DNA from 2 places in the Arthrobacter sp. Z4-13 genome. Region 2 is predicted to be linked to the other one. Evidence: riboswitches for the same ligand, from Rfam matches in the RefSeq annotation. Region 2 holds a riboswitch; the other holds the start of a gene.

Region 1 (4,163 bases), 1.5 Mb from region 2:
GGAACAGCAGGAACTCAAAGACCAGCGCCACGGAAGCGGACACCCAGTCGATGGAGAGCGCCAGGACTGCGGTGATCAGGAAGACGGCGGCGAACTTGCTCAGCGGGTTGGCGCGGGTCAGCAGGGCGCTGTTGCCGTGCAGGTTCAGCTCCTGCCTCACGGTGCCACCGCCGCCGCTGCCGCCAAACGCAGTTCCGCTCCGCCCAGCGCCGCAGTGAATTCGGCGTCGTGCGTCACGGACACTACGGCGGTGCCGGCGTCCAGGAGTTCGGAAAGGAATGATGCCAGCTCCGCCCAGGTGTTGGCGTCCTGCCCGAAGGTGGGTTCATCCAGGACCAGGACCTGCGGATGCGCGGCCAGAACGGTGGCTACGGAGAGCCGCCGTTTCTCGCCGCCCGACAGCGTATAGGGGTTCGCGTCAACGAGTTCGGTGAGCCGGAGCCGCGCCAGCAGTTCGTCAACGCGCTCCTCGCCGTGCCCAAGGTGCCGCGGGCCAAAGCGCAGTTCGTCCAGCACATTTCCGGTGACGAACTGGTGCTCGGGTTCCTGGAACACCGTGCCCACACGCTCAATCAGCTGCTCTGCCTTCCACCGATACGGGTCAATTCCCGCGCCGCGGCTGAGCGGCAGGGTGGCGGAAACCTTGCCGGCGACAGGCTCCAGCAGCCCGGCGAGGGTCAGCGCAAACGTGGATTTTCCTGCTCCATTGGGCCCGGTGATGGCCAGCGCCTGCCCTGCGCGGACCTGGGCGGAAATGCCCTGCTGTACGGGCACCGGCTGCACTTTGCGAAAGCCCTTGCGGCGGGCGCGTTCCCGCGATACAGCCAGTTCCTCCGCGGCCAGCAGCAGGTCTTCAGTACCGGAAGCAGGACCCGCCGCCCGGAGGCGGGTAGCCGGAACATAGCCAGGCACCCAGACCCCGGCCGCAGTGAGCATGTTCCGGGCTTCGCTGAGGACCTGGTCCGGCGCCCCGTCCAACAGCACAGCCGGATCGGCGGCCGAGCCGGGTTGCAGCACCACGATGCGGTCTACCAGGTCCTTCCACACGGCCACGCGGTGCTCCACCACCACCAACGTTGCCCCGGTTTTGTCGAGGCAACGGCCAACGGCGTCGCGCACCTCCAGAACCCCTGCGGGGTCCAGGTTGGCCGTCGGCTCGTCAAGGAGGATCAGCCCGGGCCGCATGGCAAGGATGCCGGCGAGCGCGAGCCGCTGTTTCTGCCCGCCGGAGAGGGCCGACGTCGGGTGGTCCAGCGGCAGGTGGGAAAGCCCGACGTCGTCCAGCGCCTCGTGCACGCGGGCCCAGATATCACCGCGGGGCACGGCAAGGTTCTCGGCGCCGAAGGCGACGTCGTCACCTACGCGCGAGAGGACAACCTGGGTCTCCGGGTCCTGCTGCATCAGCCCGGCCCGGCCGCGCTGCTCCCGGGGGGAGGCGCCGTCGATCAGCAGCGAACCGGACTCATCGGAATCGCCGGCCTCGTCGTCGTCATGTGCGTCCCCCAGCACCCCAGCCAGAGCGTGGAGGAGCGTGGACTTGCCTGCGCCGGACGGGCCCAGCAGGAGCACTCGCTCCCCCGGCTGGATGTCCAGGTCAAGGGCACGGACAGCAGGTTTGGAGCGCCCGGCATGCCGCCAGCCCCAGCCCCTGGCGGTGACTGCAGCCGGCCGCGCCGCCACCGCAGCGCCGGAGAGGGAAGGAGCAGTCATCAGGAAAAGACGGGCTCCGTTGCTGCCTTGCGCGACGCAAAGGAACTCAGGACTCCGGTCTTGGCCAAGCCGCGGGTGGCGATCCAGGACAGGGCTCCGGCGATCACGGCACCGGAAATCGCGGTGACGATGATGTAAGCCAGCTTGTCCCCGCCGGAGTAGGCGATGTTCCAGCCCCAGGGCGCGAAGGAGTCATTCAGGCCGCAGAAAAGCCCGGCAGCGGCGCCCGCGAGCAGGGCTACCGGCAGGTTGAACTTCCGGTACACAAAGATCGCGAAGATGATCTCGGCGCCCAGGCCCTGGACAAACCCGGAGAACAGCACGGAGGCGCCGTACTGCGACCCCATCAGCAGCTCACCGGTGGCGGCGACGGTCTCGCAGAACAGCGCGGCGCCCGGCTTGCGGATGATGAGCATGCCCAGCACCGCCGGGATCATCCATCCGCCGGCGATCAGGCCGGTCAAAGGCGGGTATACGGCGTTCATGGGGGCTGAGACTGCGTTAGCCCCCTGGGACCATGCCCAGAAGATGACGCCGCCGGCGATGGCGATCAAGGCCGCCACCACGATGTCCACGACGCGCCAGGACTTGCTGGTGGTCTTCTTTACTGCTGTTGTTGCCATGCGATCCTCCTGAGGAACAGGAGGGGAAAGCACGGCAACGGCACGCCGCTGCGGTGCTTCGAGAACTCGACTCCCTTGCGCCGGTACTAACCGGATCAGGTTCGAGGGTCTGCGGCTGTCCGCACTCTCAGCGCCCACCTGCGGATCCTGGCTTTGCCAGTGATGCCCGACGGCGGCGCTCCCCTGTCGTTGAATGATTCTGTGGGTAAATAATTGCCCTTGCAGGCGGGGTCCAGTTTACACCGGAGGGGGGTAGATTGTGGGCCATGACTGCCAATTCCCCGCATGTGACTGAGTTCGATCCGGATTCCGATGCCATCCAGCCGGAAGGATCCCTGCAAGCACTTATCGCCCGGATCGAGGGTGAAATCCGGGAGCTCCAGCTTCCAGCGTTCTCCATGGACGACGCACTGAACCTGGGGCTGCTGCTCGTGGAGCTGGGCAAGGAAGGCCAGTTCCCCATCGCGATAGACATCACCAAGGGTGAGCAGGTCCTGTTCCACGTTGCCCTGGCCGGCGCCACCCCGGACAACGGGCACTGGATCCGCGCCAAGCAGCGCACGGCCGCCAGGTATGAGGTGCCCTCCCTGCTGGTGGGGCTGCGCGCCCGGCTCCGCGGCGGACGGATCGAAGACCAGGGCTGGTTCGATCAGACCCGGTATGCGGCACACGGGGGTTCCTTCCCCGTGTACGTCGCTGGGGTGGGCGCGGTCGCAACGGTGACTGTTTCGGGGCTTCCCCAGGTGCAGGACCATGAACTGGTGGTACAGGCCCTGCGCGAGATCCTCAGCTCCATGCGCACGGACTGAGGACAGGCCGGCGCGATGGACCCTCAATATGCCTGGAGTACATTCGAAACGGCGAAGTTCCAAACAGGAGGGGCGCCATGCCCAGTAATGCAGCCGAAAACCAGGTGCAGGCGGCAGTGGACAAGGCCGCGGAGGAAATGATCTATATTGGCCCGGACCACCCCTACTATCCCCTGCTGGCGGAACTGGTGTCCGCCGTGGGCAAGGCCTGGCAGCAAGGGTACGAGCACGGCCGCCACGGTGGGCACCATGTAAACCCTTACGTGTGGACCACTCCGGAGGGTTGAGCGCCACCAGCGGCCTGCGAAAGCTGCGGGCAGCGGCGGGCAGCAACAGCAGGATGACCACCGCACTTAGCTTAAGTTAGTAATCATGCTTACTATGTTGTCTCCCGGCTTTTGAGGAGACAGGTCATGACAGTCAGCACCCGGGCCACCGGAGCGAGGACGGGCCTGCAGAAGGCTGCGCTCGCAACGGGCGTCCTCTTCCTGCTGGTAGGTGTCCTTGGATTCATCCCTGGGATCACCAGTAACTACGAATCATTGGGCATGGCCGGCCACGGTTCGAAAGCCTTGTTATTGGGCGTCTTCCAGGTGTCCGCCCTGCACAACATCGTGCACCTGGCGTTCGGGGCGGCCGGACTGCTGCTTGCCCGGACCCATCAGCAGGCAAGGAGCTTCCTCACCTACGGGGGCGTCGTTTACCTGGTCCTCTGGCTGTACGGGCTCTTGGTGGGCGATGAAACACCCGCCAACTTCGTCCCCGTCAACGGCGCCGACAACTGGCTGCACCTGGCCCTGGGGCTGGCCATGATCGTCCTGGCCATCATGCTGTCCCCGCGGACCACCCCGCCGGCCACCCCGCGGCGCAACCGCGGACGCGACCTGAACGCTTAGCCTTAACCGAAGCCGCCACCGTCGACGGCGCAGCACCGGCAGCACCGCTGCCGCCCGAAGGAGCATCATGAAGATCCCAGAACCCCGAGGACCCATCAGCACCGCCCTGTCCAAGGCCCTGGCAG
Region 2 (4,163 bases):
GGCTGGTCCCGGCGGGTTGACTGTGATAGCTACCACAGCTCAATTCCGGCGTCCGCACCGTGCCCCACCATAGTACCGGCCAGCCCGCCGGCAGGTGGTCAGGAATGGAGGCGCGGCGCGTCGAAGAAGTCCACTTCCAGCCTGCAGGACTGCTTAAACGCCGTGACCATGGCGGCCCGGTCCGCGGCGGAGGCCTTGCGCCCCGCTTCATCCACGATGGCAATGGCAGTGCGGGTGGCAGCTGCGAAGTCTTCGTCGGCGTAGGTGCGCAGCCAGTCCGCGTAGGGATGTGCCGAGGGTTCACCGGCGGCAACGAACTGGGTGTGGAGCGTGACACCAACCTCGGCGTACAGCCAGAAGCAGGGCAGGACTGCCGCCGCCAGGACCGCATAACTGCCCGACGCCGATGCCGCTGTCAGGTGGTCCACGTAGGACTTGGTCACGGGGCCCAGCCGGGGCTGGACCGTCCGCGTGCTTAGCCAGGAGCGGTGGAGCTCCGACTCGACTTCCAGGCACTGCCCGGCAGAAGCAGCCCAGAAGAGCTGCTCTGCCTCGGTGGGCGCCAACGCACTCGCCCTGGCCAGCACCCGCGAATACCCGTTGAGGTAGATGGCGTCCTGCGCAAGGTAGTAGGCAAACTCGTGCTCCTGCAGGCTGCCCGAGGCCAGGTTGCGGATGAAGTCCAAGGCATAGATATCGTCCAGGTCCTGCTGCGCCTCACCCCACAGTTGTGCCGCGAAGCTGCCTTCGGACGGCAGCGGCTGCAGGTGGTGGAAGTGGTGTACCGGCCCGTTTCCCGTTCCCACTTCCAGTGTTTCGGATGCCCTCAGTGCGCCGGCCAGCCAAGGTTTGACTTCCCGAAGTGATGCTTCCCAGTCCCCCCGCCGCGCTTGGGCGGTTGCCATGGCGGAGGACAGTGAACAGCCGGTGCCGTGGCTGTTCCGCGTTTTCAGCCGCTCCCCCGGCACCACCACCACTTCGTTGGACAGCAGGCCCTTGGTGTTGACCAGTGCATCCGGGCACTCCTCGCCGTCCAGGTGGCCGCCCTTGACCAGCACCGTTGCGCCGGTGGCAGCGGCAAGCGCGCGGCCCTGTTCCAATGCGCCGGCCCAGCTGTCCTGCAACTGCCCGCCAACGAGTATGGCGAGCTCCGCCAGGTTGGGCGTCACAAGGTGGGCCAGCGGCAGGAGCCTGCGCAGCGCCGCTTCCGCGGACTCGTGCAGGAGCCGGTCACCACTGGTGGCAACCATCACCGGGTCCAGGACCACGACGGCGGGGCGCACCTTCCGGAGCCACGCCCCCACCGCCTCGATCACGTCTGCGTTGCCCAGCATTCCGATTTTCACGGCGTCGATGCCGATGTCCTCACTGATCGCATCCAACTGCTCAGCCAGGAACGCTGCAGGGGGCACATGAACGGACCGGACCCCGCGCGTGTTCTGGGCGGTAAGGGCAGTGATGGCAGCCATCCCGTAGCCCCCGAGCGCGGCGATGCTCTTCAGGTCGGCCTGGATACCGGCCCCGCCGGAAGGATCCGAGCCGGCGATGGACAGGACCCGGGGTACCGACCGGCAAGGCATTGTTGCTGCCGCAGTGAAGGTTGCCGGGATGGCAGTGGGCATTACAGTAGTCGCAGACATGAGACATCCCTTCGCCGGTGCTAACCGGACAGGTTCAACGGGTGTGTATCTCAGCCGGCTCTCTGCGCGGCACCCCGTGTCAGTTCCCCAGCCTAGCTTTTTTGCCGGACACAGGCCGAAGGTGACACATTGCGACCGGGAGCCCTGCCCTTGGGATGTCCTGCTTTAGGTTCCGGCCGCACTGCACTTACTGGCGTTAAACACGGAATGCCCGGCCGGCCACTGCTGTGGCTGGCCGGGCATTCCGTGCTGCTGACTCTTAGAGCTCCGAGGCCGGAACCCCTACACCCAGGATGATGGGCGCCTCGGCGGGCTTTGTTGCCGCCTTCTCAATTCCGGTGTCTCCCCCGGTGCCGGCCGGTACCGGGGCCTTTGCCTCGTGGGTATGCCCCGTGCTGGCCGCCGCCACGCTTTCGTGATGCTGCACGGTGGTTTCGTTGGCAGCCCCCTGGGCACGGCTGGCACTGCGGTTGCGCCGCGGCCGCCGCTGCCGGGACTGCTCCAGCGTGTGGTCGGTGTAGTCCTTCGCCGGTGCTGCAGCAGCTGCCGCAGCAGGTGCCTGTGCGGGCTGCACCGGTTCCATGGGCCCCGCCGGCTCCTGCTCCGGTTCTGCCTGCTCGGGCTGGGCAACAGCGGCCGCGGGCTGGCCCAGGTGGGCGAACGCCTCGGCGAGTCGGTCCAGGGTCAGGGCCGGCTTCTGCTGCTGCTCTTCAGCATGCTCAACGAACGGCAGCACCACTTTCTCACCGCCGAAGGTGAGCACGGCAGCGTGACGCGCTTCGTCGTCGCGCTTTGCAGCCTCCGCTGCAGCAGCGGGGGCTGCAGCGGGCTGGTCTGCGGCCGCCTGCCTGGCTGCCGCCACTTCGTCGTCGTGCAGGTGGGCTGCATGCGCGGCGGCGGCAATGTTGGCAAGGGCCAGCCGGGTGGCCTCCGCCTTGGCGTGCCGCTCAGCGTCCGATGGGTCGGGCTGAACTGTGTGGACGTGCACGGCAGCTGCCGGGGCAACCTCAGGCTGCTGGCCGCCGCGGCCCCGCCGGCGCTTCCGGTCCGGACGTGCGCCCGGCTGGTTGCTGTCGATGCGCTGGGCGTCGGTCCGGTGGCTTTCGCTGCGGGCTTCGGGCCGGCTGTCGGACCGCTGGACGTGGTGCTCGGCAGCCACGATGTTGGCCCGCCGGTGCTCCACGGGGTCGTCGTGGGTGACCATGCCGCGGCCGGCGCACGTTTCGCACTGCTCTCCGAATACTTCCAGGAGCCCGGTGCCCATCCGCTTACGCGTCATCTGCACCAGGCCGAGTGACGTCACTTCGGCAACCTGGTGCTTGGTGCGGTCGCGTCCCAGGCATTCCACCATGCGCCGCAGAACGAGGTCGCGGTTGGATTCGAGGACCATGTCGATGAAGTCGATGACGATGATGCCGCCGATATCGCGGAGTCGGAGCTGGCGGACCACTTCTTCCGCAGCCTCGAGGTTGTTTTTGGTCACCGTCTCTTCGAGGTTGCCGCCGCTGCCGGTGAACTTGCCGGTGTTGACGTCCACCACGGTCATGGCTTCGGTACGGTCGATCACCAGCGAACCGCCGGACGGCAGGAAGACCTTCCGTTCCAGCGCCTTGTGGATCTGCTCGTCGATGCGCCAGGCAGCGAAAATGTCCTGGTCCTTGGTCCACTTCTCGAGCCGGCCCACCAGGTCCGGCGCCACGTAGGTAACGTACGCCTCGATGGTGTCCCAGGCTTCCTCCCCGGAGACGATCAGCTTGGAGAAGTCCTCGTTGAAGACGTCACGGACCACCTTGATGGTGAGGTCCGGTTCGCCGTAGAGCAGCTCCGGGGCAAGGATCTTGGTGGACTTCGACTGGCTTTCGATGCCTTCCCACTGCGCGCGCAGCCGGTTGATGTCGTGCGTCAGCTCTTCCTCGGAAGCGCCCTCGGCGGCGGTGCGGACGATGACGCCGGCCTGCTCGGGGAGGCGGTCCTTGAGGATGCGCTTGAGGCGGTTGCGTTCGACGTCGGGCAACTTGCGGGAGATGCCGGTCATGGAGCCGCCGGGCACGAACACCAGGTAGCGGCCGGGCAGGGAGATCTGGCTGGTCAGGCGGGCACCCTTGTGTCCCACGGGGTCCTTGGTCACCTGGACCAGAACGGTGTCGCCGGACTTGAGGGCGTTTTCGATACGGCGCTGCTTGCCCTCGAGGTTGACGGCTTCCCAGTTCACCTCACCGGCGTAGAGGACGGCGTTGCGGCCGCGGCCGATGTCCACGAAGGCGGCTTCCATGGAGGGCAGCACGTTCTGGACCTTGCCCAGGTACACGTTGCCGATCAGGGAGTCCTGCTGGGTTTTTGACACGAAGTGCTCGGCCAGGACACTGTCTTCAAGGACTGCGATCTGGATTCTGTCATCGCGCTGGCGCACAATCATCTGCCGGTCAACAGACTCGCGGCGGGCCAGGAACTCGGCCTCGGTGATGACAGTACGGCGGCGGCCGGTGTCACGGGACTCGCGCCGGCGCTGCTTCTTCGCCTCCA

The links. Region 2 has a riboswitch for thiamine pyrophosphate ahead of thiD (bifunctional hydroxymethylpyrimidine kinase/phosphomethylpyrimidine kinase). Riboswitches for the same ligand answer to the same signal wherever they lie in the genome.
Region 1: linked by a shared signal. The riboswitch ahead of M1E07_RS18975 (ECF transporter S component) and the one ahead of thiD (bifunctional hydroxymethylpyrimidine kinase/phosphomethylpyrimidine kinase) in region 2 are both predicted to bind thiamine pyrophosphate.

The regions. Positions count from the first base shown of each region.
Region 1 covers NZ_CP096459.1:3,705,221-3,709,383, forward strand. Annotated here, with positions in the region: gene M1E07_RS18965 (energy-coupling factor transporter transmembrane component T family protein) at 1-160, opposite strand, end outside; gene M1E07_RS18970 (ABC transporter ATP-binding protein) at 157-1,710, opposite strand; gene M1E07_RS18975 (ECF transporter S component) at 1,710-2,333, opposite strand; TPP riboswitch at 2,388-2,528, opposite strand; gene M1E07_RS18980 (heme-degrading domain-containing protein) at 2,600-3,142, shown strand; gene M1E07_RS18985 (hypothetical protein) at 3,220-3,429, shown strand; gene M1E07_RS18990 (DUF4383 domain-containing protein) at 3,556-4,038, shown strand; gene M1E07_RS18995 (iron-containing redox enzyme family protein) at 4,106-4,163, shown strand, end outside.
Region 2 covers NZ_CP096459.1:2,211,433-2,215,595, forward strand. Annotated here, with positions in the region: gene thiD (bifunctional hydroxymethylpyrimidine kinase/phosphomethylpyrimidine kinase) at 99-1,622, opposite strand; TPP riboswitch at 1,630-1,727, opposite strand; gene M1E07_RS11990 (Rne/Rng family ribonuclease) at 1,900-4,163, opposite strand, start outside.